Regions from separate parts of the Streptomyces sp. NBC_01003 genome, predicted to be linked through region 2. Evidence: riboswitches for the same ligand, from Rfam matches in the RefSeq annotation. Region 2 holds a riboswitch; the other holds the start of a gene.

Region 1 (5,952 bases), 4.4 Mb from region 2:
ACTACTTCAGGCCGGGGTACAGGGGGTACTTGTCGGCGAGAGCGGTGACGCGGGCCTTGAGGGACGCCGCGTCGTATTCCGGCTTCAGCGCTTCGGCGATGATGTCGGCGACCTCGGTGAAGTCCTCGGCCTGGAAGCCGCGGGTGGCCAGGGCCGGGGTGCCGATCCGCAGGCCCGAGGTGACCATCGGGGGACGCGGGTCGTTCGGGACGGCGTTGCGGTTGACCGTGATGCCGACCTCGTGGAGCCGGTCCTCGGCCTGCTGGCCGTCCAGCTCGGACTCGCGCAGGTCGACCAGGACCAGGTGCACGTCGGTGCCGCCGGACAGCACGTTCACGCCGGTGGCGCGGGCGTCGTCCGAGGTCAGACGGGCGGCGAGGATCTGGGCGCCCTCGATGGTGCGCTGCTGGCGCTCCTTGAAGTCCTCGCTCGCGGCGACCTTGAAGGAGACGGCCTTGGCGGCGATCACGTGCTCCAGGGGGCCGCCCTGGAAGCCGGGGAAGACGGACGAGTTCAGCTTCTTCGCGAAGTCCTTCTTCGCGAGGATGATCCCGCCGCGCGGCCCGCCGAGCGTCTTGTGCGTGGTGGAGGTGACCACGTCCGCGTACTCGACCGGGTTGGGGTGCAGCCCGGCCGCGACGAGTCCGGCGAAGTGGGCCATGTCGACCCACAGGTAGGCGCCGGTCTCGTCCGCGATGCGGCGGAACGCGGCGAAGTCGAGCTGGCGCGGGTAGGCGGACCAGCCAGCGATGATCACCTTGGGGCGGTGCTCCTTGGCGAGGCGCTCGACCTCGGCCATGTCCACGAGACCGGCCTCGTCGACGTGGTAGGCGACCACGTCGAACTGCTTGCCGGAGAAGTTCAGGCGCATGCCGTGGGTGAGGTGGCCGCCGTGGGCGAGGTCCAGGCCGAGGATCGTGTCGCCGGGCTTGGCGAGCGCGAAGAGGGCGGCCTGGTTGGCGGAGGCGCCGGAGTGGGGCTGGACGTTGGCGTACTCGGCACCGAAGAGGTCCTTGACCCGGTCGATGGCGATCTGCTCGGTGACGTCGACGTGCTCGCAGCCGCCGTAGTAGCGCCGGCCGGGGTAGCCCTCGGCGTACTTGTTGGTCAGGACCGAGCCCTGGGCCTCCATGACGGCGACCGGAGCGAAGTTCTCCGACGCGATCATCTCGAGGGTGGACTGCTGGCGGAGCAACTCGGCGTCGACCGCGGCGGCGACGTCCGGGTCGAGCTCGTGCAGCGGGGTGTTCATGAGCGACATGGTCGTGGTGTCCCTAGTTGCCGGAGCCGGAGAACGCGTCGTACTCGTCCGCGGAGAGCAGGTCCTTCGGCTCTTCCGAGGTGCGGACCTTGAACAGCCAGCCGCCCTCGAACGGGGCGGAGTTCACCAGCGACGGGTCGTCCACGACGTCCTGGTTCGCCTCGACGACCTCGCCGGTGACCGGGGAGTACAGGTCGCTGACGGACTTGGTCGACTCGAGCTCGCCGCAGGTCTCGCCCGCGGTCACCGTGTCACCGACCTCGGGGAGCTGGGCGTAGACGACATCGCCGAGCGCGTTGGCCGCGAACTCGGTGATGCCGACCGTCGAGACGCCGTCCTCGGCGCCCGACAGCCACTCGTGCTCCTTGCTGTAGCGCAGCTGCTGGGGGTTGCTCATGATCTGAATTCTCCTGTACGCGGGTGGGTGCTGCGGAACGAGAGGGGTGTGCGCTGGGTTACTTCCGGCGGCCCCCGTGAGGACTGGTCGGACTACTTCTGGCGCTTGTAGAACGGCAGCGCCACGACCTCGTACGGCTCGTGGGCGCCGCGGATGTCCACGCCCACGCCCTCGGTGCCGGGGGCGGCGTGCGCCGCGTCCACGTAGGCGATGGCGATCGGCTTGCCGAGCGTGGGGGAGGGGGCCCCGGAGGTGACCTCGCCGATCACCTGGCCGGCGGCGACCACGGACATCCCGGCGCGCGGCACCCGGCGGCCCTCGGCGATCAGGCCGACGAGCTTGCGCGGCGGCGCGGTCTCGGCGCGCTCGGCGGCGGCCTCGAGCGCCTCGCGGCCCACGAAGCGGCCCTCGTTGCCCGTCTTCTCGAACTTCACGACGCGGCCGAGACCGGCGTCGAAGGGGGTCAGCGCCGTCGTCAGCTCGTGCCCGTACAGCGGCATGCCGGCCTCCAGGCGCAGCGTGTCGCGGCAGGAGAGGCCGGCGGGGACGAGCCCGACCGGCGCGCCCGCGTCGGTCAGCGCCTGCCACAGCTTCTCGGCGTGCTCCGGGGCGACGAACAGCTCGAAGCCGTCCTCGCCGGTGTAGCCGGTGCGGGCGATGAGGGCCGGGACGCCGGCGACGGTGCCGGGCAGGCCCGCGTAGTACTTGAGGCCGTCCAGGTCGGCGTCCGTGAGGGACTTCAGGATGCCGGGGGACTCGGGACCCTGGACGGCGATCAGCGCGTAGGCGTCGCGGTCGTCGCGGACCTCGGCGTCGAAGCCGGCGGCGCGCCCTGTGATCGCGTCGAGGACGATCTGCGCGTTGCCGGCGTTGGCGACGACCATGTAGTGAGGAAGACCGTCCTCCTGCTCGCCCAGGCGGTAGACGATCAGGTCGTCGACGATCCCGCCGTCCTCCTGGCAGATCATGGTGTAGCGGGCGCGGCCGGGGCCGATCGTGGACATGTTGCCGACGAGGGCGTAGTCGAGGAGATCGACGGCCTGCGGCCCGGTGACGGTGATCTCGCCCATGTGCGAGAGGTCGAAGAGGCCCGCCTTGGTGCGGACCGCGATGTGCTCGTCGCGCTCGCTGCCGTACCGCAGGGGCATGTCCCAGCCCGCGAAGTCGGTCATCGTCGCGCCCAGCGAGCGGTGCAGGGCGTCGAGGGCGGTCTTACGGGGGACGTTGTTCATGAGTGGTGCTCCAGGATCCCAGGCATGACAGACGAGGGCGATGGTCTTCCTCCCCATCTGTCATCGGAACCTGAGAGGTTCGCCGGCGCCACACGTACAGGTGGTCGCGGCTTGCACCTTGGGTGGAGCGGCCGAGGGCCGCCCGCTTTTCAGATATGCCTCGCCCGCGCGGTACGGGGCCTGAGAGATTCAAGGGAGGAACTTGCTCCTTCGGCGCCCCCGGGGACGCGTAGGCGTCCGGGGAGCTCTCCCGCGCGGATTCAAGCGGCCGGTATGCAGTTGGTCGTGCCTCTTGGCGCGCACATCATTGCATGCCGACCGTACGGGGAAACCACTTGTAGGGCATTACCGTCTCTTTACACTTGACGGGCAAGGGTGACGTGACCGGAACGGGGAGGACGATCACGGTGCACAAGGCAGTGGCGGGTGCGTACGCGGCGGCAGGGGCCGGGCAGCGTGCTGTGCCGCGCCCCGGGGCGGTGACAGGGCGCGGTCCGGTCGTCAGGGATCTGCGCGGCAGAGGCGGCCGCACGCCGAGGCGCCTGGGCTTCGCGCGGGGTGACCTGATCGTGGTCTCGGGGCTCCCGGGCAGCGGCAAGTCCACGCTGATGCGCCGCGTGGTCGGTGCCGGGGGAGCCGTGCGCATCGACTCGCAGGACACGCGTGACCGCTGGGCGGCCCGGCTGCCGCGGCTGCTCCCGTACGCCGTGTACCGCCCGCTCGTGCGGCTGGCGCACTTCGCCGGGCTGCGGCGGGCCCTGCGCTCGGGAGGCAGCGTCGTCCTGCACGACTGCGGCACGCAACGCTGGGTGCGGCGCTGGCTGGCCAAGGAGGCCGGGCGGCGCGGCGCGGACCTGCATCTGATGCTGCTCGACGTCGACGCGGACACGGCGCTCGCGGGCCAGCGGGACCGCGGCCGCGGGGTCTCGCGCTACGCGTTCGCCCGGCACCGCCGCGCGGTCGCGGGCCTGGTGGAGTCCGCCGAGCGCGGTGACCTGCCGTGGGGCTGCGCGTCCGCGGTGCTGCTCGACCGGGACGCGACGGATGTGCTGAACGGGATCGGGTTCGAGGGGAGTTGACCGGCCGTGACCCTCTGTGCGCGTACGGACGCGGAGGGTGCTCTGTCACCCGTACGCGCTAGGGTTCGGCCGCAGACAGAGCGGTTCCAGAGCGGGTGGTAGGCACATGGACATTCCGGCGCAGGCTCACGCACATCCGTACGGCGGGTGGCCGGCCAACGAGCTCGAGGAGGTGCTCGCCGCCTCCCTCGGGGTCGACTCGGCGGGCGGCCGGATCGTCGAGGTCCTCGGGCGCAGCCCGGTGTGGATACCGCTGCCCCAGGGCGGCGGACCCGGCAGCCCGACCCTCGACCTGCCGACGCTGGAGATCGAGGGCCAGGCATATGTGCCCGTCTTCAGCTCCGAGGAGCAGTTCCTCGCGGTCGTCGGCGACCGGATGGGCTGCACGGTCGCGCCGGCCGTCGAGTTCGCGCGCGGGCTGCCCCCGCAGGTCGGCATCGCGGTGAATCCGGACGGCGCCGTCGGCGTCCCGCTGCCCCCGCCCGCCGTCGCCGAGCTGTGCAAGTCCGGCCGTACGCCGCTGGACGGGCCCGCCACGGGCGGCCGGGTCAGCCTCTACGAGCCCGACTGGCAGGACGACCCGGTCGACTTCCTGGCCGCCGTGCGCGAGGAGTTCGAGGCGTCCGGCGTCGTCCTGACCGCCCGCCGCTGCCTCGCCAGCGTCGAGGGCGGCGACCCTCTCCTCTTCGTCGGCGTCGAGCTGTCGCAGTGGGAGGGCCCCGCGCGCAACCTGCCCATGGACGCCCTGGGCCGCGCCCTCGGCCGGGCTCCCGCGCCCTGGCCGGTGAACCTCGTCCTGCTCGACATCACCCAGGACCCGGTCGGTGACTGGATGCGTGCCACGCTGCGGCCGTTCTACACGCAGGGTCACTGAAAGCCCGGCGCCGGTCCCCGTTCGGGAAAGACGGGAAAGTGCTCGACCGCGCGTACGTCAAGTCGGTGCCAGGATCGCCGCTTAAGCTGGTTTCATGACCTGTCTGGGCGGTCCCGCCGCGGGGAGCGGGTCGAAATCGTCGGGTACGTCACGAAGGGGCGGTTACGGGTGAGTGCGTCGGGCACGGCCGCGGCCGGTCAGGTCGAGCACATGCTGCGCCAGGTGACGCCGGGGCGTTACGACGCCTACGAGGCGCTGCTCAACGCGCTCGCGGACCCGGGCGCCGGTCAGGTGTGGATGCTGCTCTGGCACGGCCAGGCCGGTTCCCCCGACGCGCAGTACGGGAACATGGAGGTCGACGGCTCCTCGTACGCCCCCTGCGTCACCTCCGCTCAGGAGCTGTCCGCCTCCGGCTGGAGCCGCGCGTACGAGGTCGTCGGCGGGGTCGACGCGGCCCGCACGCTCTACCCCGACCACTACGGCCTCTGGCTCAACCCGCACGCGCCCGGCGGAGGCGTCGGCATCCCGTGGCTCGACCTGCGCCGCATCGCGGGCGGCCTCGACCGCCAGCCCGCCGGGCCGCTGCGCCTGAGCGACCCCGCCATCGAGATCCCGCAGTTCTACGCCCTGCTCACGCAGAACGCGCACCGCACCACCGCGATCCGCTCGCTGCGCCGCGCCTGGGTCCAGCCGACGCTCGGCGCGCCCTATCTGGCGATCGGCCTCGATGTGTACGACACGTCGCCGGTGTCCGTGGACGCGGTGCGCGCGATGATGCAGCAGTCGGTCGTCGCCGTGCCCGACGGACTGCCCGTCTCCACGGTCGCGATGTCCGACGAGCACGACCCCGTCGCCATGTGGCTGCGCGCCAACGCCCGCCCGTTCTACGACCGCGAGGCGCACGCGGCCCCGGCCGCCCCCGCGCCCGCCCCCGTCGCGGGGTACGGGTACCCGCCGCCGCACGGGACGTACTGAAACCGTTCGCCGCGGGCCCTCGCTCCAACTGCCGCCGGAAACCTCCGGGTTGACCTGGCCCCATTCCGCCCCGTTTTAGGGGGAGTTGGCGCACCGCCCGGGCATTCTCACCACATCGGTCACCATGTCGCATT
Region 2 (5,952 bases):
CAGTCCGCGAGGCCCGCACCCCCTCCCTGCGCTCCGCCCAAGGACCGGCGAGTCCCGAACTCCCGTTGCCCGTCCACGTACTGGACCGGGTCACGGGCAGCGCGGGCCCCTCGCCGACCCGACTCGCCGGCTGGCGGTTCCTGATCCGCTGCGGGGAGCGCGCGGTGGCCGCCGCCGACACGATGCTGACCGCCGACGGCTGGGCGTTCTCGCACTTCTTCGAGGGCCCGTACGTCGCGGCCACCGAACGCGCGCTACGCCAGGCCGAGTCCCTGCCCGCGGCCTACCAGCCGCGTCTGCTCTCGGTCCCGGAGCTGTACATGCTCACCCTGTGGCTGCACGGGGACTGCAACGCCGACGCCTCCACGGGACATCCCGCGGCCAGTGACCTCCTGGTCCCGCTCGCGCCCGCGCCGCCCGGCATCGCCGCCCACCGCCCACACCGGGTCGCCGAGCTGCTGCCCGTCCTCACCCATCGACTGACCCCCGCGCCACTTCTGGGCTCACCCGCCTGACGCGACCGGGCCGCCTCACGCGCCCGCGCCCCGCTACCGATGCCGACCGGTCGCGGGGCGCAGCCGTGCCCTCGCCCGCCCTTCCGGACTAGCCCGGTCAGGCCGGCCCGAACCACCCGAAGGGACAGTGCAGTTGGGGTGAACCGTCCGCACGGGTGACGCGTCCTCATCCAGTGAGGACCGCTGCGACGAAATACCTGCGGATTGACGCCCGTGGGGCAACACTGGGTTCCGGACCGACCGACAAACGGGGGGGCGGCCATGAACAACGCTTCGAGCCGCAGGACAGACAGCGACATCACACCCATCACCGACATCACTTCACAGGGAAAGATCCCATCCATGTGCCAGCACCAGCCACCGTGCCCGTCCGCAGACTCCGCCGACCGGGAGGCCGCGCTCCCTGTGGCCCACCACCCCGAACAGGGCTGGAGTCTGCTCTGCAACGGCGTCCTGCTCTTCGAGGACACCGGTGAGCTGCTGCCCAACGGCCAGATCATCGCTCCACACCGCCCCGTGCACGTCGTGACCGCGGCCTGAGCGGATCCGGACGCCGACGGCGTCCCCAGTACGAAAGGGCCGGCCCCGGGAAACCCGGAACCGGCCCTGACGCATGTCAGCGCGAGTATCAGTCCTCGTACGCGTCCATGGGCGGGCACGAGCAGACGAGATTCCGGTCGCCGTACGCCTGGTCGATGCGGCGGACCGGCGGCCAGTACTTGTCGGCGGCCACGACACCGGCGGGGAAGACCGCCACCTCGCGGCTGTACGCGTGCTCCCACTCGCCGCCGAGCGCGGCCGCGGTGTGCGGCGCGTTGCGCAGCGGGTTGTCCTCGGCGGGCCACCGGCCCGAACCGACCTTCTCGATCTCCCCGCGAATGGCGATCATCGCCTCGCAGAACCGGTCGAGCTCGGTCAGGTCCTCGCTCTCGGTCGGCTCGATCATCAGCGTCCCGGCCACCGGGAACGACATGGTCGGCGCGTGGAACCCGTAGTCGATGAGCCGCTTGGCGATGTCGTCGACGCTGACGCCGGTCGCCTTCGAGATCGGGCGCAGATCGATGATGCACTCGTGCGCGACGAGGCCGCCGGGGCCCGTGTACAGCACGGGGAAGTGCGGCTCGAGACGCTTGGCGATGTAGTTGGCGCTCAGCACCGCGACCTGCGTGGCCCGCTTGAGGCCCTCGCCGCCCATGAGACGCACATACGCCCACGAGATCGGCAGGATGCCCGCGGAGCCCCACGGCGCCGCGGAGATCGGGCCGACGCCGGTCGCGGGTCCGGCGGCGGGCTGCATCGGGTGGTTGGGCAGGTACGGCGCGAGGTGCGCGCGGACGCCGACCGGGCCGACGCCCGGACCGCCGCCGCCGTGCGGGATGCAGAACGTCTTGTGCAGGTTGAGATGCGAGACGTCGCCGCCGAAGTGGCCCGGCTTGGCGAGGCCCACCAGGGCGTTCAGGTTGGCGCCGTCGACGTAGACCTGGCCGCCGGCGTCATGCACCTGCGCGCAGATGTCGGCAACGTGCTCCTCGAACACACCGTGCGTCGACGGGTAGGTGATCATCAGGACGGCGAGCTCGTCGGCGTACTGCTCGATCTTGGCGCGCAGGTCGGCGATGTCGATCTCGCCGTCGTCGGCCGTCTTCACGACGACGACCTTCATGCCGGCCATCACGGCGCTCGCGGCGTTGGTGCCGTGCGCGGACGACGGGATGAGGCAGATGGTGCGCTGGTCGTCGCCATTGGCGCGGTGGTAGCCGCGGACGGCGAGGAGACCGGCCAGCTCGCCCTGCGAACCGGCGTTCGGCTGGAGCGACACCTTGTCGTAGCCGGTGACCTCCGCGAGGCGCTCCTCCAGCTCACGGATGAGCGTGAGGTAGCCCTGCGCCTGCTCGGCGGGCGCGAAGGGGTGCAGCTGGCCGAACTCGGGCCAGGTGACCGGCTCCATCTCCGTCGTCGCGTTGAGCTTCATCGTGCAGGAGCCCAGCGGGATCATGCCGCGGTCGAGCGCGTAGTCACGGTCGGCCAGCTTGCGCAGGTAGCGCAGCATCGAGGTCTCGGAGCGGTGCGCGTGGAACACGGGGTGCGTCAGGTAGCTGTCCCCGCGCAGGAGGCCCGCGGGCAGCGTGTCCTCGGCGGCCGCGTCGAGCGCGTCGACATCGGCCTCGACACCGAACGCGGTCCAGACGGCGCCCAGTTGGGTACGCGTCGTGGTCTCGTCACACGAGATCGACACGTGGTCGGCGTCCACCAGGTGAAGGTTGACGCCACCCTCGCGCGCGGCGCTGACGATGTCGGCGGCACGCCCGGCGGCCTTCACGGTCAGGGTGTCGAAGTACGCGCCGTGCACGACCTCGACACCGCCGGCCTTGAGGCCCTCGGCGAGCAGCGTCGCGTACCGGTGGGTGCGCCGCGCGATGCCCTTGAGTCCTTCGGGTCCGTGGTACACGGCGTACATGCCGGCCATGACGGCGAGCAGCACCTGAGCGGTACAGATGTTGCTGGTGGCCTTCTCGCGCCGGATGTGCTGCTCACGGGTCTGCAGCGCGAGGCGGTACGCCTTGTTGCCGTCGGCGTCGACGGAGACGCCCACGAGGCGGCCGGGCAGGCTGCGCGCGAACTTCTCGCGGACCGCCATGTAGCCGGCGTGCGGACCGCCGAAGCCCATCGGGACGCCGAAGCGCTGCGTGGTACCGACGGCGATGTCGGCGCCGAGCTCGCCGGGCGAGGTCAGCAGCGTGAGGGCGAGCAGATCGGCGGCGACCGTGACGACGGCGCCCAGCTCGTGAGCCTGCTCTATGACCGGCTTGATGTCGCGGACAGCTCCGGAGGCGCCCGGGTACTGGATCAGGACGCCGACGACGCCGCGCTCGGCGACCTCGGCCGGGATGCCCTCGGAGAGGTCGGCGACGACGACCTCGACACCGGTCGGCTCGGCGCGCGTCTGGATGACGGCGATGGTCTGCGGCAGCGCGTCCGCGTCGACCACGAAGGCGCCGTTCTTGACCTTGCCCATGCGCCGCGACAGCGCCATGGCCTCGGCCGCGGCCGTGCCCTCGTCGAGCAGCGAGGCGCCCGAGGTCGGCAGGCCGGTCAGCTCGGCGACCATCGTCTGGAAGTTGAGCAGTGCCTCGAGCCGGCCCTGCGAGATCTCCGGCTGGTAGGGCGTGTACGCCGTGTACCAGGCCGGGTTCTCCATGACGTTGCGCAGGATGACGGGCGGCGTGAACGTGCCGTAGTAGCCGAGTCCGACCATCGAGTCGAGGACCTGGTTGCGGTCCGCGAGGGAGCGGAGTTCAGCGAGCACCTCGGCCTCGGTGCGGGCCCCGGGAAGATCGAGCGCCTCGGCGCTCTTGATCACGTCCGGGACCGCGGCCGCCGTCAGCTCGTCGAGCGAGCCGTACCCGACCTGCGCGAGCATCTTGGCCTGCGCTGCTTCATCCGGACCGATATGGCGGTGCTCGAAGGGGATTCCCTGCTCCAGCTGGGAAAGCGGAATACGGTTGGCGGTCATTGCGGAGGCCTCCTGGTCACTGCGACCTGCGAGGGGCACCACGGCGCGGGTGCCCGGACGGCCTCCCCCTCTGTCATCTCAACCTGAGAGCTTCACCGGCGTGCCCCACATCACGAAGGGCATGCCGACTTTCACCGTCGGTGAGAGCGGAGGCCTGAACGCCCGCCCTGCTTTCCAGAGTGACCTCGTCCGTGCGGTACAGGGGCCTGAGAGATTCCGGGGAGGAGTTGCTCCTTCGGCGCCTCCGGTGTCATCCGGAGGACTCTCCCGCACGGGGTCAGCAGCCATCGCCAGCCTACCAGCGGCAACAATGCCCCGGCTTCGAGTGGCCGCCGTCACCAATGTGCACTTTGGTAGTGCTTACGGATGAGTTGCGAGCAGCTGGAGGGCACCGTGCAGACCGATGTCGATCCGCGAAACCTGATCGGCCGCAAGGCGTTCGACCGCAACGGAGCCAAAATCGGGACTGTCGACGAGGTCTACCTCGACGACGCGACCGGGGTCCCGGAGTGGGCGGCCATACGCACAGGCCTGTTCAGCCGGGACGCCTTTGTCCCCCTGGAGCCGAGCGAGCTGGTGGAGGGCACCCTGCGCATCCCCTTCGAACGCTCCCTGATCAAGGACGCCCCCGACTTCGGGGTCGGCCGTCACCTCTCCCCCGAACAGGAGCTCCAGCTCTACCACCACTACGGGCTCGACATCACCGGCCCGGACGACCCCGAGCCCCCTCAGGACCGTAACTTCGGCAAGATCGCCGGCACATCAGACGACACCTGACCCGGCACCCCGCTCCCCCGCCTCAACCCGCCTCACGTCGCCCTCCGCCACCAGCGGCAGCGGCTCCGCGGGGACGAGCGCGGGGTCGTCGGTCCGGAACGTACGCACCCGCCCCGGCTCCGAGTACGGCGTCTCGAAGCGCACCGTCACCCGCCCGAGCCCGCTCCCCTGCACCCACCCGTGCCCGAACTCCTCGTGCCGCACGTCGTGCCCGGCCACCCAGCGCCGGTCCCCGGCCTCGACGACCTCTTCGGCAGCCACCTGGCCCTCATCCCCCGCACCACCCACCCCAACCGTCTCCCCCTCACTCTCGGCCGCGTGCGCCTCGGCCTCGGCCTGCGCCCGCGCCTGCGCGAACAGATCCTCCTGCGTGTAGTCGGCCAGACCCGTCACTCCCACGCCCAGCAGCCGCACCCCGCCCGTCGTGTCCACGGACTCCAGGAGCCGCGCCGCCGCCTCCCGCACCACTGCGGGGTCGTCGGTGGGCCCGCGCAGGGTCTCGGATCTCGTCAGCGTGGAGAAGTCGTAGCGCCGCACCTTGAGGACCACGGTCCGCCCCGACCGCTCCGCCCCCCGCAACCGCTGCACGCACCGCTCCGCAAGCCGCTGCACCTCGGTCCGCACCCGCACCCTGTCGTGGATGTCCACGTCGTACGTGTCCTCGACCGACACCGACTTGGCGTCCCGCTCGGCCACCACGGGCCGGTCGTCGTGCGCGAGAGCCATGGCGTACAGCGACGCCCCGTGCGACTTCCCCAGCAGCCGTACGAGCTCGTCCTCGCCCGCCTCCGCGATCTCCTCGACCGTGGTGATCCCGGCGCGTCTCAGATGATCCCCGGTCGCCGGCCCCACGCCGGGCAGCGTGCGCACGGACATGGGCCCGAGCATGGCGCGCTCGGTGCCGGGCACGATCAGGAACAGACCGTCCGGCTTGGCCTCCTCGGAGGCGATCTTCGCCAGCATCTTCGACGCCGCGATCCCGACAGAGCCGGTCAGGCCGGTCACGGCCCTGATCTCCTCCCTCAGCCGCTCACCGACCAGCCGCGCCGACGCGGCGTCCCAGGCCGCCTCACCGGCCTCCAGATCGACGAACGCCTCGTCCAGGCTCAGCGGCTCCACCAACGGCGACAGCTCCCGGAGCAGCCC

What was found. Region 2 has a riboswitch for glycine ahead of gcvP (aminomethyl-transferring glycine dehydrogenase). Riboswitches for the same ligand answer to the same signal wherever they lie in the genome.
Region 1: it holds a riboswitch for glycine, as region 2 does, so the genes downstream of both, gcvT (glycine cleavage system aminomethyltransferase GcvT) here and gcvP (aminomethyl-transferring glycine dehydrogenase) in region 2, are expected to answer to the same signal.

Annotation. Positions count from the first base shown of each region.
Region 1 is NZ_CP108707.1:3,762,371-3,768,322, reverse strand. Features, by position in the region: gene glyA (serine hydroxymethyltransferase) at 2-1,261, opposite strand; gene gcvH (glycine cleavage system protein GcvH) at 1,275-1,658, opposite strand; gene gcvT (glycine cleavage system aminomethyltransferase GcvT) at 1,751-2,890, opposite strand; glycine riboswitch at 3,050-3,153, opposite strand; gene OG698_RS17075 (AAA family ATPase) at 3,352-3,969, shown strand; gene OG698_RS17070 (enhanced serine sensitivity protein SseB) at 4,076-4,843, shown strand; gene OG698_RS17065 (enhanced serine sensitivity protein SseB C-terminal domain-containing protein) at 5,012-5,818, shown strand.
Region 2 is NZ_CP108707.1:8,195,456-8,201,407, reverse strand. Features, by position in the region: gene OG698_RS37385 (hypothetical protein) at 1-515, shown strand, start outside; gene OG698_RS37380 (DUF5999 family protein) at 858-1,055, shown strand; gene gcvP (aminomethyl-transferring glycine dehydrogenase) at 1,144-4,029, opposite strand; glycine riboswitch at 4,214-4,309, opposite strand; gene OG698_RS37370 (PRC-barrel domain-containing protein) at 4,423-4,806, shown strand; gene OG698_RS37365 (DNA polymerase IV) at 4,792-5,952, opposite strand, start outside.